Regions from separate parts of the Paenibacillus sp. FSL E2-8871 genome, predicted to be linked through region 4. Evidence: riboswitches for the same ligand, from Rfam matches in the RefSeq annotation. Region 4 holds a riboswitch; each other region holds the start of a gene.
What was found. Region 4 has a riboswitch for cyclic di-GMP ahead of NYE25_RS00415 (DUF6612 family protein). Riboswitches for the same ligand answer to the same signal wherever they lie in the genome.

Region 1 (7,676 bases), 5.0 Mb from region 4:
TTGCGACGCTGCAGAATTCGCTCCAGTTTCGGATAGACTTGGAATCCATCAGGTACGCTCAGTAGCTCACGATTAATCTCTTGCAGACTGGAGATCGGTACGGCTGTAGTGCCTGCCGCTGAGCGATCTGTATGAAGAGGAATGAAGGCCTTTGGTTCTTTTTTCTTGTGATTGCCTTCCTTCATACTATCGTACGCACGTTGCAATACGCCTTCTGTTTCAACGTGCATCTTTTGTACATCTTCAGCTGTAAGAATTTTTTCACGCTGTAGCCGCTCCGCATACACCTTGTAAACGGTTGGATGATTGCGTACCTTACCGTACACGATAGGTTGTGTAGTTTCAGGATCATCCATTTCGTTATGTCCATGACGACGATAGCCGATGAGATCAATAACGAAATCCTTTTTGAATTGATTGCGATATGCACTAGCTAAACGAACGGCTGATATACAGGCCTCAGGATCATCAGCATTGACATGGATAATTGGAATTTCATATCCTTTGGCGATGTCACTCGCATAATGCGTTGAACGGGAGTCTTCGCTTTCTGTCGTAAAGCCGATCCGGTTATTAACAATGATATGGATCGTCCCGCCATTCTGATAACCTTGAAGTTTGCCAATATTAAGTGTTTCTGCAACAATCCCTTCACCTGGAAAAGCAGCATCGCCATGCATCAGTACCGCCATAGCTTTACTGGTATCAATCTTCGGCAATCCGGCTGTGCTCCGATCTTCTTGAGCAGCACGAGTGAAGCCTTCCACGACAGGATTGACGAATTCCAAGTGACTTGGGTTATTCGCTAGTGTTATTCTTGTGCGTACGGTTTCTCCTTCACGGACAGCGCGATCTGCACCCAGATGGTATTTCACATCACCCGTCCAGCCATAGTTAATGCCTGTAGAGCCTTCGGAAGGGAAAAGCTCCTTGTTCGGAGAATGATGAAACTCTGAAAATATAATGTCATAAGGTTTGCCCAAAATATGTGCAAGAACGTTGAGGCGACCACGATGCGCCATGCCCATCAGAATATGCTCTGCGCCGTCATGCGCAGCAGCGCGTACGATTTCATCCAGCATCGGTACGAGAGCGTCATTGCCTTCCAAGCTGAACCGCTTCTGACCCACAAAGGTTTTGTGGAGGAAGGTTTCGAATTGCTCTACTTGGATCAGGCGGTTTAGCAGCTCTTTACGTTCTGCATTATTTAAAGGCGCTGGTGAGCTTGTGGATTCTGCCTGTCTGTTCAACCATTTCAGTTCTTGTTCTTCATGCACATGCCCGAATTCATAGGCGATTGTCTTGGTGTAAGCCTGACGCATACGCTGAACTGCATCCCATCCGGTATGCACATCATTCGGCGCATTCTCCCAAATGAGCGTGGCAGGTAGTGCGAGCAGATCCTCACGAGTCAGCTCATAGGTTTCGAGTTCAAGATATTTAGCCATGGGATTGTGATCGCGCTCAAGCGGATCAATATCAGCGGCTATATGGCCATATATACGAATATTAGCGATTAGCTTGGAAGCTCTTACTGCCTTTCTAAGCCATTCGGTGTCTCCCGAAATGCGAGGCTGTGGAGCCGGTTCGCTATCCGGTGTTAGGGGTGGGGGACCCGAATTTGTAAAAAGCTCGCGATAATTATTCTCTACGGTGGAAGGATCTTTCACAAACTGTTCATATCTTTCTTGAATGTAGCCTAAATTGGGTCCGTAATACTTACTCCAAATGGATTCGTTATAGGGCTCTTTGGCTGCCATGAATACATCCTCCTTAACGGATGAACTCCATACGTGACATTTTGTGTCAACGCTTACTGGAGCTGTGATGATTGCGGTTTCATTTCTCATCTTATTGTGCTACTTTCCACACGTGTAATCAATTCATTCTTTCGTCCAATACGTTCGCAAAATGGTATGGGTTAGCTTGTTCTAATGAAAAGAACGCTGTTTCTTCTCATTACCCATTCCTAAGGCCCACTAAAATGATTCTAATATCCTTATTTTTAACTAATAGGGAAGGAAGTATCATTCTATCGGCTTAATTAATTTTATGAATAGGACGAGTATCGTGTTAAAAGGACAAGATATCGCACAAAAGAGCTTCTATTTTTTGTTTTTTAATGGAAAAACTAATCAGAAATCGACACACTTTTCCACTTTAGTATAGTATAATGTTATTGCAGTTAGCGATTTTCATATATTCAAAGTAGATCCTTTCGTGTAAAGGGTCCAGTAAAAGGTAAACCTGCCGAAAGGCAGGGGCACAAAGTCGCGGGTCTAAGGTAGAAATACTATGACAGCCGGATTGCCTGGGGACTAAAATCTTAGGAGGAGATTTTTTGGACAAGTCCAACCAGGGAAGCAACAGAGAACAGCAGGTCATTGATCTAGACGTAGAGTGGGTCCATTTATTATTAGCAGCTAAGAAGGCTGGCATAAAGGCAGATGAAATTCGTCGCTTCTTTCATGAGAAGACAGTGCAAGCCGTGCAGTAATACATTCAGTGCGTAATATTTTAAAAAAGGGCACAGCGATAACTCGCTGTGCTCTTTTTCGGTGTATATGAAAGTATAAGTTTCACACCGTATATGATCATTGTATTCTGCTAGAATACAAACGCCTTCGCCGTCCGTGTTAGGAGAGCGAAGGCGCTTATGTTTAATAGTATGAGTAGAAGAGGATCTTATCAGGTCAGATGGAGGATTAATCCTTCTGATCCAGGCGCCATTTCTGGTAGTCCAGAAACTCCTTGAATTCGCGTTTGCTTATGCCTGAGGCCATAGCTTCCTGCACCAATCGGAACCATTCCGAATCTAAAGGTGATTCCTCAGCATCATTAGGCTCTCCATAGAGCAAAGCATGGATGGATACCTGAAGCGCGTCGGCGATCTTTTCGATAAACTGGATTGAAGGATTGGACTGGATGTTTCTCTCCACATTGCTAAGATACGACTTAGCAACATCCGCTCTGTCCGCAAGCTCAGATAGGGACAATCCCTTTTCTAGGCGGAGATGCTGGATACGTTGGCCCATATTTTGTGGCACTATGCTGACGCCCCTCCGTAATTTTTGTTATTAGTATAGCAAATATCATTAAATTCGACAAAGTTTATTGTAAAGAGAAAAGCAGCATCTACTTATCCGCTTTCCGGAATAAGAATCTGCTGCTCTTCGAATGGAAGACTTATTAGATTATCTAGCGACTCCAGCAGTTTGCTTAGCTGTGAAATCCCAAGTCAGTGTCAACGAATCTTTTTGGAAGTAGTTTTGCTCTTCACCGTTATCAACAAATTCGAATTGAACGGTGAAGCCATCATTTGTGCCGGCTTTGATACCGTTTGCTTCACCCCAGATTGCGTCAAGTCCAGTGTTTTTTACTAGATCCGGAGTTTGAGATTTCAAATCAGCCAATGTAGTTTCCCATACTACAACCTCCGGAACAATAACACCGCTTTTATCTTTATTCACCAGGAATTTAACTTTAATGAATTTAGCTAAATCGTTAGCGCCGTTGTTACCGCCCACATCATTAATGGAGGTAGTTGTTTTAAGGAGGATAGAGCCGATATCAAGTGTACCGTCATTTTTCAGTTTGAAGTCTCTTTTGATAGTATCACCTGGCTTCAGATCCTTCAAATCAACGATAACCGATGGATCGGAGTTCAAATCGAGTGTACCTGCAGCAAATGTAGCAGTGCTTTGTGCAGTGTCACTAAAGTAAGCGAAGGTTCCGCCACCAATCAATGATAAACCCAGTGCTGCTGATGCTACGCCAAGACCCAATGTTTTCTTGATACCCATAATTAAAATTCCTCCTCGGTTTTTGTGGTTTTTTTATAAAAGTTATATATTGTAACTTCCGGTTCGTAAGCGGAAGCGGACAATCAACGGATTACTGTATTTCAGTTGGAGGTGGAGAGGTAGGAAGCATAGCAGCATTTTTCTTTTCGAGTGCAGCTACAGCCTTCCATGATGAATACAGGGCATAGAGCAGGAGCATCAAGCCTGGTACAATCATGAGCACAACACTTCCAGCTTTGGAAACTGCGAAATTCATAGCGTAACCTACGTAAGGTACGGTGACCCCGGTATACTCAGCTACAACATTCGTGGAACTGGTAGGGTTCATATCAGGTGCATCATTGTTATCACCTTTCGTGCGATACATGGCTTCACCGGTAGCGTTATTCATTGTTGCTTCTACAACACGGTGAGTAATGAGCAGGTTTTCTTCATTTCTAAAGGTGATCACATCGCCTTTTTTGAAGCGATTCATATCTCCTCCGGGTTTTAAAGCGACAATCGATCCGGTTTGAATCCCTGGTTCCATCGAACCTGAGAGTACCGATTTGATCTGGTATCCGAAGAAGGCAGGTTCACCGCCGGAGGCCTTTGATAAAACTACGGCTACCACCAGCAGAATGAATATCACAAGCATGATGCTCGATAATGTATTGTTGATCATTTTTTTAATCCGCATATTATTCGCCACCTTTAACTTGTTGAGGGTCCGAAGGGGCTGGTGTTGCTACCGGTGGGGAAGTGGTTGTATCTTCCGCTTTTGGCGCCTCCTGAGGAACCGCTTGCTGTGGTACATCTTTTGGAATCGTTAGCTCTTCACCAATTTCCGGAACGACCGGGTTAGTGGCTGGGGCTTCAGGCTGTTCTTTATTTATGTTCTCTGGAGTAGCTTCACCTTTCGGTGGAGTCACTTCCGTTTTTGCTTTCTCCTCAGCTTCAGCTTTCGCTTTGTCCTCAGCTTCTTGCTTTTCTTTTTTCTCCAGTGCCAAACGTTCTTCTTCTTTCTTCGTTTGTTCCAGCGCCTCTAGTCGGGCTTTCTCAAGTGCTTCCAACTGTTGTTCACGGGTTTGACTGATCAATTGGAGCTGACTCTGAAGATTGCTGATTCCTGAAGTAGCCGATTCTTTAAGATCATTCATTTCAGTATTGAGATTTTCATAAGTGGAGGTAAGTTCGCTAGAGATATTGCCGGCCGGCTGACTAAAAGGAATCAGGAAAGGTAACGGCTGCTGAAACGCCTCGTTGCGTAACTCGGGTTGTCCATATACATCACTGGTCACTACCGAAGCAAATGGAAGCCCGATGTCGTGTATGGAGTTTAGATATTGGATGACTCCCTTTAAGGAAGCATTCAGGGATTCAGAGATTACACCGCTTTGATTCAGGCTGCTTTGCAGCTCTCTGAAGAATTGTTCATCCTTGATTTCTAGACAGTTTGAATCTAGAGAGGTCATATATCCTCCAATCTGGAATAGGACGGCTGCTGCTGCGTTCAGCTCTCCATTGATTTCGTTCCAAATTTGGCTGTTGGTGGCCAGTTGCTCATTCACGCCATCGATTTGAGATTGAAGCGCGGAGATTTGCGAGGAAATCTCTTGCGCTGCGACATCAAGCTCATCCAGCGTCATGCCTTCTATTCCCGAAACGTCTGAGAGACTGCCTGAAGGGGTATAGCTTTGAAGCGATCCTTTTAAAGCAGTAGCTCTTTCGATATGATCTTTGAGTTCTGTTAGAAGCCCCTTGATCGAGTTTGGAAATACTTCGCAAAAGCTAATTGTGCTAGTGGTTTGCGTAGTAGCTCCAAAACCACCATAGGTACTACCCACTTGCTGCGAGGTAGTCAGAAACAAGACGGAGACAGCCATTCCTGATTGCAGAACACGTAATCCGATTTGCTTCTTTCGTTTAGGTCTTCTTTTTGCTGATCTGGGTCTCAGAGGAATACCTCCCCTCAATGTCTTGAGTTTCTTTGGTTCGTTATTGTTGTTCTTTATTGAGAACAACTTCTGTAATGAATAATACATGGAATAAATTGAAAAGAAAACTGTCAATAAGTCTCGTTTGTGCTCTATAAAGAACAAAAACGTTAATTTATCTCTATTTATCTCGTTTTATCGCTTGATATCTATTTTTATTCGCAATAGAGAACGATACATAGGAGAGGAATGTATTAAAAATAGCCTAATCATGCGAGAGGCACGATTAGGCTATTAAGAATTCTTGCGAGTTTAATTGTGGGCTCAGTTAGGGAAGACGAGTACCACGTGAACTAACATATAGGTCATACCATTCTTTTCGAGTAAGCTCCAGCTTGTCCGCATCGGCGCAGGCAGCGATGCGCTGCGGATTCACAGTCCCAATCACAGGCTGAATAGCTGCCGGATGTGTCATTAGCCAGGATAGCACTATGGCTTCGGGTGTTGTTCCTTTTTCATCTGCAAGTTGTTTAACCATGGCAGCTGTCTGGACGATATTCTCTGGTTGATCCTCTAATGAACGTCCGCTAAATAAGCCTTGTGCGAGTGGGCCCCAAGCTTGAAGCTGAATGTTCTCCATTCGACAATGTTCAAGGGTTCCTTCGGGAAAGGTAATATCCTTCCAAGGTTCACGGTTTACACTGATTCCAGCATCGACCCAGCTGAGCTTGGCTAGGCTCATGTGTAGCTGGTTTACGATAAAGGGTTCCTCGCAATAGGCTTGCAGCATTTTGATCTGCGCTGCGCTCATATTGGAGACGCCGAAATGACGAACTTTACCTGTTGCCTTTAATTGATGCAAAGCAGAAGCTACTTCATCCGGATCCATTAGGGGGTCAGGCCGATGGAGCAGCAGAATATCAATATATTCTGTTCCTAGTCGCGACAATATTCCTTCTACACTGCTTAGAATATGCTGGCTTGAGAAGTCAAAGACATTAGAGCTGTCTCCGGGCTCCATTAGCTTAATACCGCACTTCGATTGAATAATGATTTCTTCGCGGAGTCCTGGGCGTTCTTTAAAGATTTGACCGAATACCTTCTCGGCTTTACCACGGGTATAAATATCTGCGTGATCAAACATATTGATACCAATAGATAGTGCTGCGTCGACGGCTGCATGTCCTTGCTTAACATTCTCGGCGGTAATCGGTTCATGATCCCAGCCCCCACCAAATCCCATACAACCTAGAGCAATACGGCTGGCTGGTATACCGCGCTTGTTTAAAGGCAGCGTTCTCAACATTGTGATTCCTCCTAGGAAAATATGATTGCGTACACGTACATAGTGTACACGCTTAGATTCTAGTATGGTATTTATTGTCTCTGAAAAAGTTAAAAAAAGAGTAGAGGTCCTAAGGACTCTACTCTGTATTAAGTGGTGTTCCAATGTCATTCAACTTGCGTGCTACAACATCATCATAGAGACGTTGTAGCCATTTTAGTTCAATAAGGGTGTGTTCATAGGTGCCGTACATGAGATGAAGGGCGGAACGAGGAACAATAGGAATATGTTCTTCATATACCTGATAAGCCAGATTCACCTGATGTTCGGTTTCCCGAATACGTTCTTCAAGCAGCTTCTCCACCTTGTTTTGATCAACATGACGGGACATGGCTAGAGCCATATACATCGGATGATAGAAGGGCTCGTTCTTTTTAATTTGCTGTAGAATTAACTGCTCGAATAAATTTTTACCTTGCTCAGTAATACCGTAAATGGTTTTGTCTGGGCGATCACTGCTGCTAATCACTTCTAAAGCTTCGATATAACCATCTTGTGCAAGTTTATCGACAGCATAGTAGAGAGACCCAAGCTGGAGCTTTGTAATCCGGTCCATGGAGCGCTCTTTCATGACTAGTGTAATTTCATAGGGATGCATGTTTCTTTCAAGCA
Region 2 (7,676 bases), 5.8 Mb from region 4:
AAATAGACTTACTGAACAAGGCTGTTTTGTTTTGGTGCTTACTCGATCACAAATTTACCAACCGTCTCATTCATCATTTCCGCAATATTCGCCTGGTGCTCAGAAGAAGCAGCCACATCTTCAAACGCTTGTAATGTATCTGAAATGTGATTTCGAATGCCACTTACATTGTCCGCAGACTGTTGAGATACTGCGGCAACATTCGTCATCGCTTGATCTACCTCTGCCATTGATAGCTTCAGTCCGTGCATTGAAGATACCATTTCACCTGTGATCTCATGAAACATATCGGCATCATTTTTATATTGCATACTTACTTGCTCGAAACTCTCATAATCACTTATCACCGTCGAATCGATAAAATCCAGTAGCGCTTGTGATTGAAAGGACACATTCTCAAAAGCATCTTCCACTAGCAGTGTCATTTTCTGAATTTTCCCCACCGATTCCTCCGACTGTACAGCAAGTTTGCGTACTTCATTAGCAACTACAGCAAATCCTCTTCCCTCATCCCCAGCTCTTGCTGCCTCAATGGAAGCATTCAAGGACAATAGATTCGTTTGAGCTGCAATCTCCGAAATGTACCCGGCCATTTCTCTTACTTCATTAACAACTTTCCCAGCCTCGATCGCGTGCATAATGGAATTTTGTTTCTCAGCATACAAACTTGTCGCATATTGAATCGATGCTACAGCCTTTTCCTTCGCGGAAGCTGCCTGTACCAGAATTTCTTCGGAGGTATTTAGTGCTACTCCCGCCTTATTACTTAGCAGATCTGCATTGGAGATAATCTCTTGTACTGTTGCATTTACTTCTTCTGTTGTAGCACTTAAAGATTCACTTCCAGAAGCAACCTCTTGCGAGGAATTATAAATTTGATCCATTGTAGCATTTACTTCCTCAACTGTTGCAGATAATTCTTCACTAAGTGCACCTAACTCTTGTGCTGAGGAAGAAGCACTAGCTACGATGGTTTGTACTTGCTCTGCCGAATGATTAAGCGACTTCACGATTCGACCAAATTCATCTTCAGCATCAAACTTAGCTCTTTGAGTCAGATCTCCTCGACCAAACGCCTCTGAAAAGTTCAGGATAATGGTTACTGCTCGTGAGAAATATCTTCTCAAGGACAAATATGAACCGATTGAAATCAGGATAACGAGAAAAGCAACAATGATATTGACCGTAAGTCCTTTTTGAAATAGCTTCTTATTCTGAACATCTGCATTTTGGGCACTTCCTAAGTTCATTCCAACTAATTTTCCAAGGTCTTCATTTCGTTTCGTATTTAACGCTTCAAGATTTGAAGTGGTATCTTCACTAGGATCATATGTAGGTGTATTCAGCATCTTCTCAAGCATCGGAAGCTGAATTTGCCGATACTGTTTCGTTAATGATAAAACTTCAGCATAAATCTCCTTTTCGTTTGGGAGGGAACGTGTTTCTTCATACTTATTCAAGATTCCATTGTTTTCAGCTTGAAGCTCAACAACTTTCTGATAACTCTCTTGAAGTTCGCTTGGATCATGACTAGCGATCATCTTATTCGTTAAGGTTACTATTTCATGATTATTTGATTCGAATTTCCCAAGTGCATAAACTGACGTAAGATCGTTCTTATACATACTTCTAGAGTTCGCATACATATTGCTGAAATACACACTACCAACGATCGCAATGATCAGAGCACCTAACAGTAATATTGAATTAGTAACAGTAATTTTGCCTACGATAGTCCAATTTCTCATTTTCCTCATGCTTTGCACTCCCTATGTACTTTTAATTAAGCTTTCATATTCTACTACTGGCATTGGTTTCGCGAAATAGTATCCTTGTGCGATTTCACAATCTATTTGTTTCAAAAAATCAATTTGCGCCTCTGTCTCAACTCCCTCTGCCACAACTTTCATATTTAAATCCCTAGCTAGTTTGACCATACTGGCAATTACTATCTTCCCTGTCTCATCATTTGACTTACTCATCAGAAAAGCCCTGTCTAACTTAATGACATCAGCAGGGAAATATTGCAATACATTTAAGGAACTATAACCTGTCCCAAAATCATCGATAGCTATGGAAAATCCTTTACGTTTCAACTCCAACAAAATATCTCTAACAAACTCTAAATTTTGGAATACAATAGACTCGGTCAGCTCTAACTCTATCAATCTAGCAGGTACCTGGTACCTGTTAATAATATTCGTCAAATGGAGCAGGAAATCATTATGGTATAGGGTTATAAGCGATATATTCACTGAAATCGGAAGTGGCTGGATTCCTTCCTGGATCCATTTACTCAACATGATACATACTGATTTAAACACCATTAAATCTAATTTCACAATAAAGCGATTCCTCTCAAATATGGGGATAAATACTGCAGGAGATATAAGTCCCTTCTGAGGATCATTCCATCGAACCAATGCCTCAGCGCCATGAAAACTGTTCACTCGCAGATCCATTTTAGGTTGTAAATATACTATAAATTCACCATTTGTCATGGCAGCATCCATCTTTCTTACGATGTCTTGCTCTTCGTGTATCTGCAATAGCAATTGTTCGTCAAAGAAAGTGCATGAGCTCTTGTATCCACCTTTAATGGACTTACAAGCGATTCCTGCTCGGTCAATACATGTGAGGATATCGCTCTGACGATCATCTATACAGTAAATTCCACAATTAATCACTAGCCTAAAACCTTCTTCATTTCCAAACGTATAGTCGCTCATTTGTTCAGTAAGTACTTGTATACGGATGAATAATTCCGCCTTATTGTCATACGAAGTGAAAAGAATAAAACGATCACCCCCTAAGCGTCCAATGACATCCTCGTCTAATGTGTTTGCTGTTAAGCTATTAGCCACTTGAATCAAAATACTATTTCCTTCATGAAAACCGACAATTTCATTTATGTATTTAAATTGTTCAATATCAAATTGCAACACAGCAAACTTTGTATTCGGTTTCTCTTTAAGTAAATACTGAGCATCTATAACAAATTTATTCGTTCTAGAAAGATGTGTTAACTCATCCTCAAAGGCAATCCTCTCCATCTGTTTCCTAATTTTGCTCTTATTTAATAGAATGTTAACAAATATGATCAATAGTAAGACAAACATGATTACACATAATAGAAAAGTCGCCTGACTCATTTGAGACGCTTTGGCCATGATCAAATCTTTCGGTATCACGGAGAGAATATACCAGTCCTCAACCCCCTGGATGCCAGAATAACCAACCATTTTGCTATCTCCGTTAATCCAAAATATTCCTACTCCAGATTTTTTTGCGGTTATGTTCTCTTTAAAGATTTGCAGTTGTTTCTTATTTCTAGAATCAATACTTATACTTTCGAATATGTTATCAATTGTCTTATCCTCTTCGAGATTCTTCGATTGGATAATGACTTGTCCCTTTTGATCAATGATTTGAGAATAACCATGACCTTTAAAGAAGGAAACTGCAAGAGCATCATAAAGATCCTGTGTATATTTGCTGGCAGATAAAGCACCCTTCACTTCACCTTTAAACTTAAGTGGACTATTGATCGTGATAATTTCTTTATTGGAGATCTTATCTAAGAATGGATCAGAAATACTGCTAATACCCTGCAGAGCCTTTTGGAACCCTACTTCATCTGATACATCAAACATTGTCCCATCTGATGCGTAAGCTTTACCATCTGGGCTGTTGATGCTAATTCGAATAAAATTATATTTTTTATCAAAGTGATGCAGATATTTTTTGGTCTTATCCCAATCCATATAATTGATTTCCGAAATAGAATCAGCAATTCCATCTAATGAATCTAATCCACCCTGTATCATATTTCCAATCGATCTACTCGCATGTATCGTAGCTTCTGATGTAGCAGCAACCGCTTCTTGCTCATAAGAGTTAGCAGTCCATTTTATGAAATAGTAAGAGCACCCCCAAAATATCAACGTTGCCATTATGACGAGGCCTATCATTCTCCATACTCTCAGTGGTTGTGTCTGATCCATGTACTATCATCCTTTTTCCGATTTATTACGTTTTTTTATTAGAAAACGAGCAAAAAAAAAGCCGCTATCAGAATGATAACGGCTGCATATGCATCAAAAAATAAGAGCATGAAACTCCCACTGCATGCAACCGGCTGTCATATCTATAAATAGATTTAGACCCTATGGCTTTGTGTCCCTATTTTTCAATAGGTTTACCAATATTCTGTTTTACTATTTTTAGTCCTAAATACTCTATTAAAAATAGGCTACCACCAAAAGACCTATCTCCGCTGTGATTTAATTTTTTTCAATGGGAAATTTTTCACAAACCTCAATGTTAACTTTAATATAATATTTATTAATGTAAAGCAACAATTCTGCGAACAATTATAAAATTAGATACTAAAGCCCAATGTAACATTTATATATGTCACATTGGGACTTACTTCTCAACACGAATTATGTTTGTCTTACAAACGCATAACGAAGAACAGCTTCTTCTAAAATATCAATCCCCATAATGATATCATCCAAGTCTGTATATTCATTAGGATGATGACTAAGTCCATCTACAGAAGGAACAAAGATAAGCCCTACTGGGCAAAGTTTGTTCATGTTCATGGCATCATGCCCTGCACCACTGATCATCCGTTGACTCGATATCCCCTTCTCTTCACAAATGGATTCTAGAACATGAGTGATCTCATCCGATAATAGGACTGGTTCCTCGGAGATGATTTCCGTACTCGCAATTTCAAGTTGTCTGCTCTCTTGTACTGAGGCTATCGTCTGATATAAATGATCTAACACACGTTGCCTGGATGCCACTGAAGTAGATCTGATATCAATTTTAATTTCCACTTCTCCCGGAACCACGTTCATAGCGCCATTCAAGATATCTATCACCCCTAGCGTCGCAACCGTTCCAAATTCTTGTTCGAGTTTGGCTCCCTTCTCAAGCTCAAGTGCTATTTCTGAGGCACCCAGAAAAGCATCTTTTCTCATATTCATAGGTGTCGTTCCAGAGTGGGATGCCTTCCCTGATATTTGAATATGAAGCCTCACGGGTGCAGCAATTCCAGTCACAATTCCTATTCTTTTATTATTGTTTATTAAGACAGGACCTTGCTCAATATGTAATTCAAAAAACGCTTTTAATTCTTCATTCTCTCTACTCGCCTGATCAATACTGTTATAATCCAGTGCACATAGCGAAAATGCCTTTTCCATTGTAATACCGTCTTTGTCCTTCAAAGATCTATATTTCTCCTTCTGAAATAACCCTGACATTATTTTGCTGCCTACTGTTGAAATACCAAAACGCGAGGATTCTTCACAGGCAAATGAGATAATTTCAATCGGATGATCCGTTTCAATCCCTTTTTCGTTTAGACGTTTGATCACTTCCAAAGCAGCCGTTACACCTACTACCCCATCGTACTTCCCACCTTGGTATACCGTATCCAAGTGAGAGCCCATTACAACGGGTGGGAGCCCTTCTATCTTTCCATTTCTTCTAGCAATCACATTTCCGCAATGATCCATCCGAATATCTAAATTTTCAGCCTTGCACATCCGCATAAAAGCACTCGTACATGTCTGCTCTTCATTTGTATAGGCAATTCTAGTGATGCCCTTCTCACCCGAGTTATATTGATTAATATTATCAAATAAAGCCTGATATCTTCTCTTTCTATCCATGCTAATATCTCCAATCCTGGGTATTCATGATTATGGTTTCATCAAAATTCGTGAATGATATACAATAGAGGTAGTGCTAGTCTTTAAAAATTACTTACTTGATGAGGTGTAATGGGTAACTATGAAGAAGACCATTATTTTTAAAGAAAATGACTCATTTACAATTAAAGCTGATTTTTATGAAACAAATCGTCCCCAAGCCCCTGCTATTGTGTACATTCACGGAGGCGGCCTGCTTTGGGGTGATCGAGAAGATCTATCCGAGGAAATGATACAACTTTACACTAATAATGGCTTTGCGCTATTTTCGATTGACTATAGATTAGCCCCTAGGTCAACCCTATCTGACATCCTTGAAGATGTCCAAGATAGCCTTCTTTGGTTAGAAAAGGAAGGACCAAAACAATTCTCCATTGACCCCTCGAGGATCGCTGTAGTGGGAAGCTCAGCAGGTGGTTTCCTTGCACTAAGCACAGGAATGTTTACCCATAAGCCACGTGCGATTGTTTCCTTCTATGGATATGGCGATATTAGCGCTCCATGGGCACTCGAACCAAGTAAATTCTATTGTGAAAAGGATATCGTCTCCATGGAGATTGCAAAAGGTACAGTGTCCGATCAAATCATTACGAGCGCAAGCGTTGACGAGCGTTTTCTTCTCTATTTATATGCAAGACAATCCGGTCGTTGGATCGAAGAAGTGACAGGCTTGAATCCTTCTCTACATAAGGAAGAACTTCTCAAATTCTGTCCTATTCATCATGTAACTAAGGAATTTCCCCCTACATTGTTACTTCACGGAACGAACGATGTAGATGTGCCATATGAACAATCGGTATTCATGAGAGCTGCGCTAGTGAAAGAAGGAGTAGCGGCAAAGCTTATTACTATTCCAAACGGAGAGCATGTATTTGAAAAAGATTTCGATAACCCTGTTGTGCAAAAAGCTCTTCATCAGGTGATTGATTTCCTTCAGCTTCATCTTGCTGAGTAGGTCTGTAGAAGAACAGGAAAATCCGGCACTAAAATAGTGCCGGAAAATATAGGAGACCGCATGAATTATTTCTTGTTTAATTCGTGGAAATGCGTCCATAAATGATCGCAATCTTCTCTAGCTTCCACTTTAATCATATTAACAACACTCTCATCATGCCCCACAAAATATTCGCGAAGGTGAATGTCAGAGAAGCCATGCTCTTTCGCATCATCTCTTGTGCTGCAATAATGAACTTCCTTAACCCCTGACCAAATAATAGCGCCCATACACATCGGACACGGTTCACAGGTGGCATAAATTACACAATCCGATAAGTCCATCGTGTCTAGCTTTTTGCAAGCTTCTCGGATAGCTACCATTTCCGCATGTGCAGAAGGATCCGTATCTCTCATCATCGTATTGCTAACCGCTGCAATTACTTCATCGCCTCGGACAATCGTTGCACCAAACGGGCCTCCAAATTTCTTGTTCATACCCTCAATCGTTGCGTCTACAGCCAATTTCATGTAATCCATTTCAAATTCCTCCTCTAGTTTAATTGGGATGATTTTAGTGTTTTGCTAAAGATGGTGTATAGAACAAACGAAACAATTAAGCCACTAAAGAAAGCAAAATCATTCATCCTAACTAGGAAGGGGATACCCTTAAGAAATGCACCTGACATAGGAAGGATGAAGCTGACTGCTAAAACAGCCATCGCAACAGGATTGTAACCATTCTTATATTCACCATTGCTACCTGCTGGGACATAGATATTATCAAGATTTAATACTCTTTTCCGATGAATAAAGAAGCTTGAAAGCATAATACCCGCAATTGGACCAAAGATGGACCCAATAAAGCTATAGAAGTAGAATAAAGTGGTTGTACTTTCTACCAGCTTCCATGGCAAAATCAAAGTTCCAACAACGGCTGTTAAGACACCTGCAGTCTTTACAGTGAATTTTTTCGGGAAAAGAGATGACATTTGCAAGCCAGCTGGCAATAGGTTT
Region 3 (7,676 bases), 2.4 Mb from region 4:
CTGCTGCGGCTCACCGGACATAGACATAACCTCTGGATCAGCGGCTAGTGCAGTCACTGCTCGACCAATATATGTCGTCGATTCACTCATTTTCAGTTCCTCAACTCCATGCCAATGTTCCTCATCTGTATTCATGGCTTCTAGAACCGCTTCTGTTCTCATCCATCCAGGTGAAAGTGGAATAACCGCAATGCCGTCATCCTTTAACTCCTTCGACAATCCGAAAGCCATACGTAAAAGTGCATTTTTAGAAAGATCATAATAAAAGTTGCCTAAATATTTATAATGATCCCAGAAGGTTGTATGGATAATTAGACCACCAGTTTTAGCCTTGCGCATGAAGGGAATTGCGTAATAATTTGTGATCATCTGTGCTCTCACACCGGCATTAAACATATTGTCCCAATGAGCTGTAGGCAGCTCCCAAAAAGGCTTCTGCTCGATAGCTAAATCATTGCCTCCCCATACGTTGTTAACTAAGATATCGAGCCTCCCCTGCTCTTCAGCGATCTGACGGATCACTGCTTCTGTTTCTTGATCCTTCGTATGGTCACATCGTATTACCGCACCAGAGCCTCCACTCTCTTTTATTTCTCAAAGTACGCTATCTATGCTCCCCTTAATATGTTCTGTGACGGATACATCTGTGGTCCTCCCTGTAATATAGACAAAAGCGCCTCTTCTTGCTAATTCTAAAGCGATTCCCCTCCCGGCACCTCTGCTGCTCCCGGTAACCAATGCAACTTTCCCTTTCAATGTCATAGCCCTCAACCCTTTCCACATGAATTCGGATTTCAATATTCTGTGAACATTCCTTACGTTTTATAAGTATAGCCCGTATATATGACATCAACTGACATATATAATATAATCATGATTTAGAAATGATTAATGGTGATCGTCTAATCAATAATTCGAGGAGGTACAATAGCCTAATGAGAGCCGACCGTTTGTTATCAATATTACTTCTGTTGCAAAATCGTGGAAAAATGACTTCTAGAGAATTGGCCCAAACACTCGAGGTATCAGAACGAACTGTGTTTCGTGATATGGAAGCATTAAGTGCTTCAGGAATACCCATTTTAGCTGAACGTGGTCGTGAAGGAGGCTGGATGCTTACTGAAGGGTACCGAACCTCCCTAACGGGAATGAAGCCACAAGAGATTGGTTCACTGCTTCTGTCCGCTGACGCATCAATAATGAAGGATCTGGGGATACAAGACGACTACTCTTCCGCTCTTCTCAAACTAGAGGCTGCATCCTCACATCGACTTAGTAACCCAGCAAATTACCTAAGCGAGCGTATTCATATTGATGGCGCCAGTTGGCATCCTTCGGATGAGACTTATCCGTTCCTTTCTGTACTGCAGAGAGCACTTTGGGAGGACCGCAAAGTAAAAATCACTTATCTCCGGAGCAACGAGACAACGGTCCGTTTCATTGAACCTCTTGGGTTAGTTGCAAAACGCGGAGTATGGTATGTCGTAGCCAAAAGCAAAGATGAACTACGGACCTTTCGTGTGTCCAGATTAGTTAACGTTGAGGAGACTCATGAGTGGTTTAAAAGACCTGATGACTTTGATTTAAAACAGTACTGGGAAGAGTCCACCACTGCCTTTAAAGCAGCACTGCCAAAGTATCAAGTAAAGCTAAGGGTTAGAACATCTATCTTAAAAGAATTACAGCGAGAAAGATTCGTCTCTGTCCAATTGATAGAGCCAACTAGCAAAGCAGAGTGGGTAAACGTAGATGCCGAATTTAATACGATCGAGTCGGCCTGCCGGATAATCCTTTCTTTTAGTCCCTCGGTTATTGTACTTTCACCGCAAGAACTTTTAGAGATGGTAAAGTCTGCTATCGCAAAAATTTCCGCTATTTATGAGGATTTTTGACACGAAATCTAAAGAACTACTCCGAAAAGAAGATTTATGTCAGTTCTTACTATAGACCAATCACCTTTAAATCCCATATAATAACACCAATACATAATATTAATAAGGAGGACATTATACCAATGAACTGGATGCATAAACTTCCGTTAAAACAAAGAATTGTTGCCGGATGTTACCTCGTTGCCGCACTATTTGCTATTCCTGTTTTAGTTACTTTTATGATCTTAGGCAACATTATTTTGGGTATTGTTCTAATCGTAGTTCTTGCTGCTCTAACTTTCCCCGTGGCCCGCTTTATCGAGAGAACGCTTACATCTTCTTTTGATGACATCGCGAATGTATCTCATAGTATTTCAAAAGGGGATTTTACTAGTAGAGCCGATGAGAACGGGTCTATGGGGGACGTAAGTCGTTCCTTTAATACTATGATTGACAAGCTCAAGAAGATTTTGACAGAAGCATCACAAATCACTCGTCAAGTTATGGATGCAAGCCGTGGAATCGAAGATAAGAATCAAAATTTGAAAATTGTCATGGCACAGGTAGCCTCTTCGTCTAACGAGCTAGCTCTTGGTGCAAATGAAATATCTACGGATATCGCTGAAATGACAGAATCCATTAAAGATATTGAGAATAAAGTATCCAATTATACGAACTCAACGAAAGAAATGAACAGACGTTCAATACATACATTAGAACTAGTTGAACAAGGACGGCAGTCCGTTGATACTCAAGCTGAAGGCATGCGCAAAAACATCCAGGCTACTCAAAAAGTAGCTGATACTATCGAAGCCCTGTCTCATAATGCTCGCGGAATTACGATGATTACAAAAACCATCACAGAGATCGCTGAGCAGACCAACCTCTTATCGCTGAATGCCTCCATCGAAGCAGCACGCGCCGGAGAGCATGGTCGAGGATTTGCTGTAGTCGCACAGGAGGTTCGTAAACTTGCCGAGGAATCAACGGCTTCAACGAAGGAAGTCTTTGGCTTAGTTCGGAGCATCGAAACTGATATCAAACAAGCGATTGACAATATCGCTATCAACGAAGAAGTCGTACAGGTACAGAATGAGATGATCACTCAATCTGCTCATATCTTTGCTCAAATTGTGCAAAGTGTGCAGTATATTACCGAGCAAATCTCTTCCTTCTCTGCTGAAAGTGATCTGATGTTGGAAAGTGCCTTGAAAATCTCAAGTGCAATAGAGAATATCTCTGCAATCACACAGCAAACCGCTGCCGGCACCGAGGAAGTATCCGCCGCTATGAATGAACAAATTAATGCCCTGCAGTCTGTTGCTGAAGAAACTGAGAAAATGACACAGGCTGTGTTTAATCTACAGAAGACTATCCATATTTTCAAGTTTTAAGTCACTTGCAAAAATATATAAACAAGTCCAAAAACTCCTCCTAAGTTTTGACTTAGGGGGAGTTTTTTTTATATCTATTATTTCATAGGTTGGACAAGACTTTCGTCAAAATTCGAGTTAATTTGCGAAAATATATTGACAAAGGTTCTCTAGGAATATATTGTAAAGGAAAATTATTCTTATAAATTTTAAAATTAATATTGGCAAAATCTTCGAAAGAGGATGACGCAAAACCATGGATCTACAGCCTCATTTTTAATCAGAGGCCATGACTGCCAGGTTGCAGAAAACCAAGACGACTGAACAATTGTTCAGTCTCTATGGCGATTTATGCCACCAACCTGTGCCCTAATTCAGAGCACAGGTTTTCTAATGTTTGATTTTAAAATAACAATCAACTTGTGAGGTGTATTTTTTGAAGACAGTCGCAGATTACATGTCGGAAGCACTACGGAACCTAGGTGTTACCCATTCCTTTGGTATTATTGGGAAATCCATTTGTCCTATTGTTCTTAAAATGGTAGATTACGGTATTGAATTTATTCCTGGGAGACATGAGTCCAGTTCCGGCTTCGAAGCAGCCGGGTATGCGCTTAAAACTGGAAAACTAGGTGTAGCTTTTGGTACTTCAGGTCCTGGTGGAACAAACCTATTAACTGCAGCAGCACATGCTAAGGCTAACAACCTACCTGTCCTATTTATTACTGGCCATCAATCTATTAAAGAGCTTGGAATTCCCCAATGTCAGGACTCTACTTCTTTTCTAGCTGATTTAGCTGATATGTTTAGACCTGCCACCTTATATAGCAAGCTTATTGAACGTGGAGATCACTTTAACACAATCTTTAATCATGCCATATCCATTGCTTTGAGCGGTAATCGTGGTCCAGTTCACCTTTGTATTCCCTTTGATGTACAAACGGAATTGCTAGAGGAATGTAATATTGTAATCCCTGAACGCGAATCACTGGTTAGCCATGCTAATATCGACCGTGTACTTGATGCTATAAATAACTCTAAGAATCCAATAATTATCGCGGGTAAAGGCGTTAACCGCTCAGGAGCACATAGTGAGCTAATTCAATTAGCGGAAACATTTAATATTCCTGTAGTTACATCTCCAGGTGGTAAAGGGGCTATAGCTTGGGATCATCCACTCTATCACGGTCCAATTGGAGTAGGCGGTTGTACCCATGGGGATGACTTGCTGAATCAAAGTGATCTATTTATCGTTCTCGGGTCACGTTTAAGTGATATGACTATTTGTAATCTTAAAAGGGAAAATCATCCTGCAACATTAATTCAGTTTGATAGCGATCCGACTTTTGTCGGAAAAATATTGTTCTCTAAAACGATTCCAGTGACTGGAGATCTACGGGACAATCTAGTTTACTATCTCAATAATATTGACACGAACAACATCACAAAACGCGAAGCACCGACAAATTCCGATTATACCGAAGAGCCTCCGATTTTACCAAACCTTTCACTTGCATCGGTCTTGAGTACGATGAGTGATTTGATTCCTTATAACAGCACAGTCTTTGTTGATGATGGAAGTCACGGTTTCCATGCTGCGAAATGGTACAAGGTTAAGAAACCGGGCAGTTTTGTTTTCGATGCTTACTTTGCTTGTATGGGTAATTCCATCGGAATGGCGATTGGTGCAAAGGTTGCTGCTCCAGAAGAAACGATCTTCTGCATTACAGGAGATGGCTGCTTTATGATGCTAGGCGCAGAGATTAACGCTGCTGTCTGCAAGGATATTCCTGTCATATTCATTGTTGTGAATAATAAACAGCTAGATATGGCTCTAAAAGGTATGGAAAAAACTACAGGACGTATTGACGGAACTATCTACGAAGTCCCTATGGATGCTGTGAAATTCGCAGAATCACTAGGCGCTAAGGGTTACAAATGTGAGACAGCGGAGGAGTTCGAAACAGCCATCAAGGATGCTGTTGCCATCAACCGTGTTGCCGTCATTGAACTGCTAACAGACCGTGATGAGGTCCCTCCGACTGCTCACCGTACTTTGAACCTAAATTAGGAGGTCACTTATGAAAGACAATGTAAACAGTGGTCTGAACCACTTCACGAATCTCTCTGGAGACTACGGAGCTAAAGCACTGGCTCCGATTAAAGAACATTTCCCCGATTTGGCTGAATTTATTATGGGGAATGCCTACGGCGATATTTTTCAACGCAACACAATCGAAGCTGACTGGAAGGAAATCGCAGTTATCTCTGCCCTGATTTCGATGGGTCAGTTTGATCAATTGGGTGTTCATTATGTCATGGCTCTTCGTGTGGGAGTTACTGTAGAACAACTCAAAGGTATTCTATTACACTTAGTACCCGCTATAGGGGCACCTAGAATCATCACCGCTTTTAATATTCTTCTCGAAACGATTGAAGAAATAAAGTAACTATTTTCAGTAAAATTAAAATATCGGGAGATGTTAACGTGGGACAGTTTATTTTAAAGACAGACACTACTAAAAAAGTGATCAATATTGAGCTGGAAGGAACATTTTCTGAAGAAGATGGTCTGAAATCTATCCAAGCTTATCAACAAACTATTAATCCTATCACTCCAGCTGACTATGAATTACAAATCGACTGCAGAAAGCTAAACGTAACTGCTCCTGATGTTGTGCCTCTTTTGGAAGGTTGCTTCGTAATGTTTAAGAATGATGGATTTGTAAAAGTAAATCTAACCCTTGAGAATAACCCAATTCTTAAAATGCAGCTTGCTCGTCTGGGTCGTAAAGCAGGACTAGATAACATCGAGATCATTTCCACCGTTACAGCTTAATTCTTCTTATAACTAAAAAAACTATAGAGTTTTTCAGGAGGATTCATTCATATGACCGGAATTCGTATTCAAGACATTGATATCTATCATCCTAGTAATAAAGTTGGTAACGACTTTTTTATTAAGCATTTTGACGAAAAGGGTATTGATATCCGAGGTCTACTGACCACTTTAGGTCGTGATACGCGCTATAGCATTAAGAATGAGGAAGAAAATTCTCTTACGATGGCTTTTGAGGCTGCCAGTAATGTGTTGGATAAAAATGGTCTCACTGGCGCTGATATCGATCTTATTGCCTATGCAAGTCAAACTCCTGAATATATCTTTCCTACTAACTCTTTAATGATTCACCGTTTAATTAACGGCGCATCCCATACAATTTGTATAGATAGCAACGCTAACTGTGCAGGTATGACTGCTTCCGTAGAACAGGTGAGCCGTCAAATGCAAGCCAATCCTAGAATTAAACGTGCTTTGGTCATCGGATCCGATTATGTAGCACCTCATGCAGATAAGAATGATCCTGTCTATTATGCTAACTTCGGTGATGCAGCTGCGGCAGTCCTTCTTGTGCGCGATGATAATGCGGTAGGCTTCATTGATTCTGTCTATCAAACAGACACATGCGTTTATGGCAACTCCATGTTCCCGGCTGAAGGCTTGGCTAATCTGGGTAGAAAAGGCGTCGCGGCTGGAGAATTCAATGTGAAGTTCATTCCATTTGATGATTCCATTTGCGTAGATGCTGCTTCTGAATCGATTCGCACGCTTCTATCTGATAACAACATAGCGCCTGAATCTATAAAAGCGGCCTGTTTCTCACAGCTTTCACTACCTAATATCGTTGGTGTTTGTGAAAAAGTGGGTATTGATCGTGAGGTTGCGGTTTACATAGGTGATGAATTCGGATACACCTCAACCAGTAGCCCGTTTATCGCTCTACACAAAGCTATTACTACAGGAAAGATCGAACGCGGAGATAAAGTTCTGTTCTGGACAGTGGGCGCTGGATGGCAAAACGTTGCATTTGTTATTGAATATTAAGCGTTACAACCTAAAAAGCGGCAGGCCAAGGATTATCCTTAGCTTGCCGCTTTTTAGGTTGATCTGTTCTTTAGGACTCGCTGGCAAAGGATAACCCCTTTTCAGTGAGCGCACGCCGTAGTACATCAATCCCTTTTGGTCCCATCCCATGGAGCTGCAGAAGCTCTGACACAGTGAGCTTACTGATTTGGTGAATCTGTGTATACCCAGCACCATGAAGTGCTCGAAGTGCAGGCTTAGATAGTCCACTCGGTAGATCAGATTCTGTTCCATTAAACATAGACATATGCATCTCCCTGATCACTGATATCTTTCATGTTTTTCCCAGCCCATGGTACGCGCTACAGCGTCTTTCCAGGCGTTGTAACGTCGTTCACGCTCATCTATACCCATTACAGGTGAAAAGATCCTCTCAGCTTTGTTAAAGCTTTCTAGCTGCTCTCTTGTCCAGACTCCTGAGGTTAATCCAGCCAGAAGTGCTGCTCCCAGCGCAGTCGTCTCCGCATATGTAGTTCGAGTAACTTCACTACCGAGGATATCAGACTGGAA
Region 4 (7,676 bases):
TCAAGCTGTCTGCCCATCAACCGGTGAAAAGCTTCGATCACCGTTACCTGATATCCTGCTTCATGCAGCGCCCAAGCGGTTTCGATTCCCTGCACTCCACCACCAATTACGGCTACATGGCTGCCATCCTGCAGGTTTTCTTTCAATCTGTCCGCGTCGTTCATATCCCGGAGGGTATGGACATTGTTCAGGCCGAAGCCCTCAAGGGAGAGTGTACGATTCTTCGCTCCCATACACAATAAAAGCTTATGATAAGAAACACTTTGCCCATCTTCTGTCACAACAATTTGCCGGTCCGGGTGGACAGAACTGATTCGGGTCGAGGTTTTTACGGATATACGATTATCGCGGTACCATTTTTCCTTTTTAATCAGCACCTTCTCACTGTGCAGGTCGGTAAACAGCCCTTTGGTCAGCTTAATCCGGTTATAGGGCAGTTGACTTTCCTCCCCGAGGATCGAAATTTCCGATTCTGCGTCTTGATCACGGATGGCTTTGGCGGCATGGACGGCGGCTACTCCGCCGCCAACTATAACGTAATGTTTTGTCATCCTATGTTCCTCCTCCCTAAAATGAACTCAGCAGCAAATCCGAAACAAATTCAGCCGCGTTTTTAATTTTTTGAACTTTCTCAGGCTCTTTCGGGGAAAATCTGATTCGTACAGGGAACTCTACATGTGTCATCCCCGTGGATTTAATAACCTCAGATGTGCTTTGCACCGTCATATTTGTTCCATTCAGATAATCCTGAATGACTTCAATGGCTTCACCACTCCAGCCGTAGGAGCCAAAGGCTGCAGCAAGTTTACCTTCCAGATTCATATTGTGCAATTCTTTCAGAATGTTCTCCAGGTTCCCAATCATGTCCGCGTATTTAGTGGAGCTGCCAATAAAGACCGCGTCAGCTGACGTTATACTGTTCAGAATATCGGTGGCACTACTTTTATCTGCATCCCAGACCTCTGTCTCTATATTATTTTCCTGCAAGCAATCCTGTAAGATTTTGGCCATCTTCTTGGTACTGTTTTTGATGGTGGTATATACGATCGTTGCCTTTTTTCCTTGCGTCGTTTCACGGCTCAACGTGGCGTACATCCCGATATATTTACGTATGTCCTTCCGAATCACAAACCCATGGGAAGGAGCGATTATCCGGATCTCAAGATCCTTAACCGCCTCTAACAGTGTTCTTACATATCTTCTATGAGGATGTATAATAGCTGCGTAATAGCCCTGGAAATCTTCCGTAATATCAAACCCGGCTTCATCGCTGAATAGATTTTCCACCGCAACATGCGTGCTGAAAATATCACAAGGAAATAAAATTTGATCTTCGATACAATAGGTTATCATCGTTTCAGCGGTATGGAGATACGGTGTTTCTTTAAACAGCAGCGTTTTCCCGCCAATATCCAGCTTATCTCCGTCTTTAACCACCAGGAAGTTCCAGCTATGAAGCTTGTACATTTCCTGCAATTCGGGAACAGCAATCTCGGTGCATACGATCGTGGCATTTGCAGCCTTGGCGGCGAGTGCTGCCAGTCCACCAGAGTGATCAGGCTCTGTATGATTAATTACAATGTAATGGATATCTAGAAGATCAATCATTTCACCCAGACACTCGGCATATTCACGTCCGAATTCCATATCTACGGTATCAATGACAGTCGGCTTACCTGTTTTTAATAAATAAGAATTATAGGTAGTTCCTTTTGCCAGAATCAGGCGGTGAAATGGAACCTGGCGGTTATCGATTTTACCTATCCAGTAAGTATCCTCGGCGATTTTTTTGAATTGTGTACTCATTTCTTTAACCTCCAATGATTGATTGATAATGTTTATCAACAACCTTATTTTATTATGGCTGCCAAACAAAAAAGAGGATTTGAATCAAATTATAAAAGTTTGAAAAAAATGAATACCTTAAATTTAGACGATCTAAATAAAATGATTATGCGTTGAGTCACATTTTAAATAAAAACCCACACAAATGTTTGCACTTCGCCTTAAAGAAAGAATAACCCATAACAACTTTATGCCATATCCTAATGAAAATAATAAAAAGGTGGATATCCATGACTGAAATACAAATAGCTGCTGTGGGAGATCTAATGGTCAAACGTTATATTATTTCGGATGCTAAACAGCCTGACGGAACCTATTCGTTCAGCCCCCTGTTTGCAAAAGTAGCTCCTTATCTGAAACAGGCTGATTTGACGATTGGCAATCTCGAAACCACCTTTGCTGGAAGTGGCCCCGAATGCCGGAAAAGTCCCCGATCAGGCGGTCCGATATTCAAATGTCCAGACGAACTGGCCCCTGCACTTAAGGAAGCCGGATTCGACGTATTAGTAACGGCCAACAATCATTGCATGGATTATGGTGCCCCGGGTCTGGTTCGGACGTTACGAGTTCTGGACCGTAATGGAATCGACCACACGGGAACAGCTAAATCATTAGAAGAATCCAAGAGAACGCTTATTAAAAACGTCAAAGGAATTACGATTGGCATCCTCTCCTACACAGCAGGAACCAACCGAATTCCTGTACCAGTGAGTAAGCCATGGCTGGTTAACCGGATATCTACGCCCAAGATCATTCGGGAGATTCGAGATTTAAAAAAGAAAGTCGATCTAGTCTTGCTTTATCTGCATTTCGGAAGCGAATATCGTTACACTCCAAACAAGAGGCAAAAAGAGCTGGTCAATCTCTTCTTTAAAAATGGCGCCGACATCATACTGGGGTCTCACCCACATGTTCTTCAACCGTTAGCGCTTCGTGGAAAAAAACAATTCGTTATTTACTCATTGGGGAATTTTGTTTCGACTAAACTAATGAATATTCCTTATACACAAAGCGGTATCATTCTTACGCTTAAAATAAAGAAGGATGAAAAAGGACACACGAGTATAACTAACGTAGGTTACATCCCGACTTGTGTAGATCGAAGAATAAAAAGCGGCAGGAAAATTACAGAGATCATCCCCATCCGCGACGCATTAAAGAGAAGCGACACCGACATAAAAACAGAACGGCGAAATCTCATGAATCGAATGTTGAAACATACGACAACAATCTTAAAGAGGGAATAGAGTCGTTACAGAAAAATAACGTTCCGCGGAATTTACCGCGGAACGTTATAGATTTAGACCTCAAAACTGTGTTTGGGTTTAGCGTAAACGATCAGGCATCATTAATTTAAGGAATTCTAGAATACCATTCTCTACTACAAGTTCTTCTCTATCTTGATCAGCAAGTACTCTTCTGATGAGATCTTCTTTACCCTCCAGTACTTTACTTGTCCAATGAGGATCAATGATAAGAGACCGTCCTACTGCTACTAATTCAGCATTTGTCAACGTGTCCTCTGCGTCCTGTTTGGTACGGATATCTCCTACCCCAATTAAAGGTATACGGCCATTGATTTTCTCATGCACATATTGCAGGATTGATTTTTCTTTAAAATCTTCTGATGCAGATACTTTCTTGAAGTCCCCTAATGAAATATGCAGATAATCCAGCCTTTTATCAGCTAATTTATCAATGAGATAAAAGGTATCGGTGATTTTAATTCCAGGCTCTTCATATTCTTCTGGAGAAAAACGATACCCGACAATAAAATCCTTAATCTTTGAATTGTCAACGACAGCAATAACTGCATCCACTAATTGGTTAATGAAATTAAATCTTTTCTCTAAGCTTCCGCCCCATTGATCTTCACGACGGTTGGAGTGTGGAGAGAAGAATTGTTGGATTAAATATGTGTTTGCTCCATGAATTTCTACCCCGTCAAATCCAGCTTGAATAGCACGTTGAGTCGCTTTTTTAAAATCCTCGATCACACCGAAAATTTCATCTTCTGTTAATGCTCTTGGAATTTCTGCATTCGGACGTTCGGCAGCAATGGCGCTGGAGGAAACGGGTTGTACGCCACGCAATATTTTTGAATCTGTCATTCTTCCTGCATGGAATAGCTGTAAAATAGCTTTTGTTCCATTTCGTTTAATAGTAGATGCTAATCGGCTAAGGCTAGGAATAAATTCATCGGAGGAAACACTAAGTTCACCTTCCCATCCTTTTCCACCCTCTTGTACATTTGCTGCCGCAGTGATGACCGCACCTACTTCGCCCGTTCTTAGCGAATAGTATTTCAATTCATCTTGTGTTACTACACCGTCATAAAAGCTCATTCGTGTGGTCATTGGAGCCATAACCACTCGGTTTTTTAATGTCAGCCCTCTGCGAAAAGTTAATGCTGTGTCTAGTGCTATCATCTTTTTCCCAACTTTCATTAAATTATATTTAGATAAATTATTATATACATGCGCATACATATAAATTACAGCAATGATTTATTCTTGTCAACTAATAAAGAACTGCTGTTGGATACAACAAAAAGCGCTGTTCCGCTGAACAGCGCTTTTCGCTCGTTATGAATCGTCCTTATTATTCTAGTTCGGCCGGTTTTACAATGGCTGCACCTTTATTATTTTTGGAATATTTAGCTTCGATTTTCGTGGTGTATGTATCTTTGGCTCCATCACTTACCAGCACATAACTCAGATCGACTGTCAGCTTTTCCGTTTGCCAGGTCTTAGTATTGACGAATAATTTCCACGTTACACTTTTGGGTTGAACTGTCTCTCCATCCCAGAGGTTCTCCTGGTCATAGAGTTTGATTATCCCCTTAGCTGCTGTCGGATCGGTTACCGTGAATTGTAAGACTGTTTGTGCGCCAGCAGTGCTGACTTTCATGGATTTTTTATAACTTTTGACCGAATCAAGCATGAAAACAGGATCGTATTGGCCTTTAGAGTAAAAGGCATCCCATTCCGTTTTCTCCAGTCCAAGCCAATATTGTGCATCAGGATCGATTGGCTCCCCGTCATCGTCGTAACCTTCATCTTCAGATTCATCGATCAGTTCACTTCCGTCTACAAGATAGTAAAACTCCTTGTCATTGGCATATAGACTGTACGATGTTTCTAAAAGACTACTAGCGACAGTGCCTGCTGCGGCAAAATTCGGCAGACGGTTGATATCCAGCTTCAGAGTGTTGGTGTTGCTGATACGCACCCCGCCGCTTTGAATATCCTGTTTTTTGGTCACATCCAGATGGAAATTCTTTATTGCTTTGGAGGCTGCCGTTACTTTGCTGATCATCTGATCCGCGGTTACTACTGTTGAGGTAGCTGCTGACACTACTCCTGGATTAGACATCCATCCGATCGTTCCGGACAGCAATAAAGCACCTACTGCCAAACTAGTACCTATTGTTTTGAAAAAACTGTTCATGTACTTCCCCTTTCGGCCCCTTGCGATAATGTAACGCCGTATAGGTCGAAATAATAAAAGAGCTCAAAATAGACTACATATTCTTAGAGCTATCCTTTATGCTTCATAAGACATCCCTATGGCGGCCTGGCGATCATTTCCTTCTGTCGAAAGGCTTTAGACCCATGGCTTTGTGTCATCATCTTTCGATGATTTTACCTTTAACGCGGACATTCAATTAGTTTTAATAGATTACGGACGCATGTCCCACCGCTAATTTTATCATGGTTATAATTACCTGTAAACGACTTATCTTCCATTCGAATTCGCTATGATACTCAGAAGAAATACTACAATCAAAATGAAAAATGAACGATTACATACGCTTATAAGTCTTATTAATGAGAACAGCAAAGACAGGGGGTGCAGCAAAATGAGTGACCGGGAAATTTTCGAGCTCTATAAAGAACAAGTATATTATTTTTGTTACTACTTAATGAAAAATCAGGCAGATGCGGAGGATATTTCCCAAGAGGTATTTGTAAAAGTTATCTTAGCGGATAAGTCGAAGGTAAGAAACTTGAAAGCTTGGATTTTACGAATTGCTTCGAATGAGTGCAACAGTGTGATCAAAAGGCGTAAGACGGGGTGGATGAAAGAAGTACGTAATTATTTACTATCCAGGTCTGAGGAATCAAACCCTGTAGAAAAACGTTTGGATCGACAGGAAACTAAAAAAGAATTACAAGGGTTATACAGTCAGCTTTCCGACAAAATCAGAATGGTAGTAGTCCTTCGTTTTATAAACGAATTGACTGTACCCGAGATCTCTAAAGTTATGAGCATACCCGAAGGAACTGTAAAATCCAGACTGAACAAGGGACTTAAAATACTAAATAGAATGGGTGGAACCCAACTAAAGGAGCTGAATAGTAATGAGTCTCTATATTGAAAAAGATAAACATATTCCCCGACCGGATTATGATTTGATGTGGACTGCCATAGAACAAGAGGCATATACACGTCAAAGAAATCTGCATTCCTCCCAGAATACTCCTAGGTCTAATAAAAAGGTTATTCCTATCAGTATTGTCTTCTCTTGCCTCTTACTTGTAGCCATTCCTGTATTCGCTAGTATGACGATTAATTGGGATAAAATTGGTGGTCGAAGTGTGAGCAATGCATTAAATAATGGCATCGGTCAACAGTATAATCTTCAAGCTTCCAGTTCAGGAGTAACAATGAATTTGAACGGTGTTGTAACTGACGGAGAAAAAATGAAAATGCTGTTATCACTTGATACTAAATCTGATCTATCCCAATATACTGGATTTGCTACAGAAGAAAACACTATGACTAGTGAATCCGGTGCCAAGGCAAAGGTATACGGTTATTTAGAATACGATCCTGAAAGCCAGAAACTCATTGGAGTATATGAGACACCTGATACATTAAAGGATGATAAAAAGGACTACAGGTTTGAAGCACGGAATCTCATTTTTTACAGTGATCGGAATATTCCCTTACAATCTAATCATAAAGCAGGAGATACAATTGATACGGGAGTTAAGCAATACCCAAGCATTCAAATCGAATCCGTTCGACAAGTTTCCAATCAAACCATTATCCGTTACAAAGTCGCTGCATCACCAGCTGACTTAGGACGGGGTAACCCACATTTGGTAGTTAGTACTGCTGGTCAAGAGAATGAGGCAATTCCAACCATCATGCCTAACGAAGGATCGGATTTATTTATTGAACAGGTTTTCAATATAACTGAATCAGATTGGAAGGAAGCTAGTCTTCATTTTAGTTACATTGAAGAAGCGAAACGAATTTCAGGTACGTGGAAGTTCGATTTTAAAGCAGATGGACAAAAAGCAAGTGAAGCGATTTACACTAAGAAACTGTATAACAGTCCTGAATTTCAAGAAAAGACCGGTATAACCTTAGATCAGCTAGTGGTTACCCCTTTGGATATCCAAATTCTAATAGATGAAAATGATTCGCTTAAAAAAGGAATTGTCCACTATAATACCGCTCAGTTGGTTATAGGTGATAAAACAATCACTGGGGGTTGGAATTTGAAAGGAGATCATTCCGAAAGCTACCAGCATTTATTTCAATTCGAATCTCCGGAATGGTATAACGACTGGTCCGATGTTCCAATGAAACTTATATTAAAGGATGCTGTCATTGAGAAACGTGATACCAGCAAGAATTGGATCACAATAAACAAACCTAAAGAAGAAAAACAGTTCACTTCACTTGATGTCGATGGATTAGAAATTGAATTCACGTACTATACTGAAGGCGAAAATTTGATTGTTGAATCATCATCCAAATCTCCTCACTTCAAAAGCGTTAACCAAACTACGTTACGGATTTATGGCAAAGAAGTG

Region 1: linked by a shared signal. The riboswitch ahead of NYE25_RS22885 (anti-repressor SinI family protein) and the one ahead of NYE25_RS00415 (DUF6612 family protein) in region 4 are both predicted to bind cyclic di-GMP.
Region 2: linked by a shared signal. The riboswitch ahead of NYE25_RS26195 (bifunctional diguanylate cyclase/phosphodiesterase) and the one ahead of NYE25_RS00415 (DUF6612 family protein) in region 4 are both predicted to bind cyclic di-GMP.
Region 3: linked by a shared signal. The riboswitch ahead of NYE25_RS11585 (thiamine pyrophosphate-binding protein) and the one ahead of NYE25_RS00415 (DUF6612 family protein) in region 4 are both predicted to bind cyclic di-GMP.

What each region holds. Positions count from the first base shown of each region.
Region 1 covers NZ_JBBOBV010000001.1:5,054,473-5,062,148, forward strand. The annotation lists gene NYE25_RS22880 (2-oxoglutarate dehydrogenase E1 component) at 1-1,760, opposite strand, end outside; cyclic di-GMP riboswitch class I at 2,231-2,315, shown strand; gene NYE25_RS22885 (anti-repressor SinI family protein) at 2,342-2,497, shown strand; gene NYE25_RS22890 (helix-turn-helix domain-containing protein) at 2,706-3,035, opposite strand; gene NYE25_RS22895 (TasA family protein) at 3,195-3,803, opposite strand; gene sipW (signal peptidase I SipW) at 3,895-4,482, opposite strand; gene NYE25_RS22905 (hypothetical protein) at 4,484-5,758, opposite strand; gene NYE25_RS22910 (aldo/keto reductase) at 6,048-7,025, opposite strand; gene NYE25_RS22915 (PadR family transcriptional regulator) at 7,144-7,676, opposite strand, start outside.
Region 2 covers NZ_JBBOBV010000001.1:5,837,528-5,845,203, reverse strand. The annotation lists gene NYE25_RS26200 (methyl-accepting chemotaxis protein) at 39-1,757, opposite strand; gene NYE25_RS26195 (bifunctional diguanylate cyclase/phosphodiesterase) at 1,770-4,004, opposite strand; cyclic di-GMP riboswitch class I at 4,127-4,213, opposite strand; gene NYE25_RS26190 (Zn-dependent hydrolase) at 4,446-5,687, opposite strand; gene NYE25_RS26185 (alpha/beta hydrolase) at 5,809-6,681, shown strand; gene NYE25_RS26180 (nucleoside deaminase) at 6,747-7,199, opposite strand; gene NYE25_RS26175 (cytosine permease) at 7,214-7,676, opposite strand, start outside.
Region 3 covers NZ_JBBOBV010000001.1:2,504,717-2,512,392, forward strand. The annotation lists gene NYE25_RS11570 (SDR family oxidoreductase) at 1-591, opposite strand, end outside; gene NYE25_RS11575 (helix-turn-helix transcriptional regulator) at 936-1,892, shown strand; gene NYE25_RS11580 (methyl-accepting chemotaxis protein) at 2,015-3,265, shown strand; cyclic di-GMP riboswitch class I at 3,458-3,553, shown strand; gene NYE25_RS11585 (thiamine pyrophosphate-binding protein) at 3,672-5,315, shown strand; gene NYE25_RS11590 (carboxymuconolactone decarboxylase family protein) at 5,326-5,694, shown strand; gene NYE25_RS11595 (hypothetical protein) at 5,733-6,083, shown strand; gene NYE25_RS11600 (3-oxoacyl-[acyl-carrier-protein] synthase III C-terminal domain-containing protein) at 6,135-7,127, shown strand; gene NYE25_RS11605 (DNA-binding protein) at 7,198-7,413, opposite strand; gene glpK (glycerol kinase GlpK) at 7,428-7,676, opposite strand, start outside.
Region 4 covers NZ_JBBOBV010000001.1:75,091-82,766, reverse strand. The annotation lists gene NYE25_RS00435 (NAD(P)/FAD-dependent oxidoreductase) at 1-551, opposite strand, end outside; gene NYE25_RS00430 (FprA family A-type flavoprotein) at 568-1,806, opposite strand; gene NYE25_RS00425 (CapA family protein) at 2,076-3,092, shown strand; gene NYE25_RS00420 (NADH-dependent flavin oxidoreductase) at 3,171-4,334, opposite strand; gene NYE25_RS00415 (DUF6612 family protein) at 4,447-5,295, opposite strand; cyclic di-GMP riboswitch class I at 5,413-5,504, opposite strand; gene NYE25_RS00410 (RNA polymerase sigma factor) at 5,708-6,226, shown strand; gene NYE25_RS00405 (DUF4179 domain-containing protein) at 6,210-7,676, shown strand, end outside.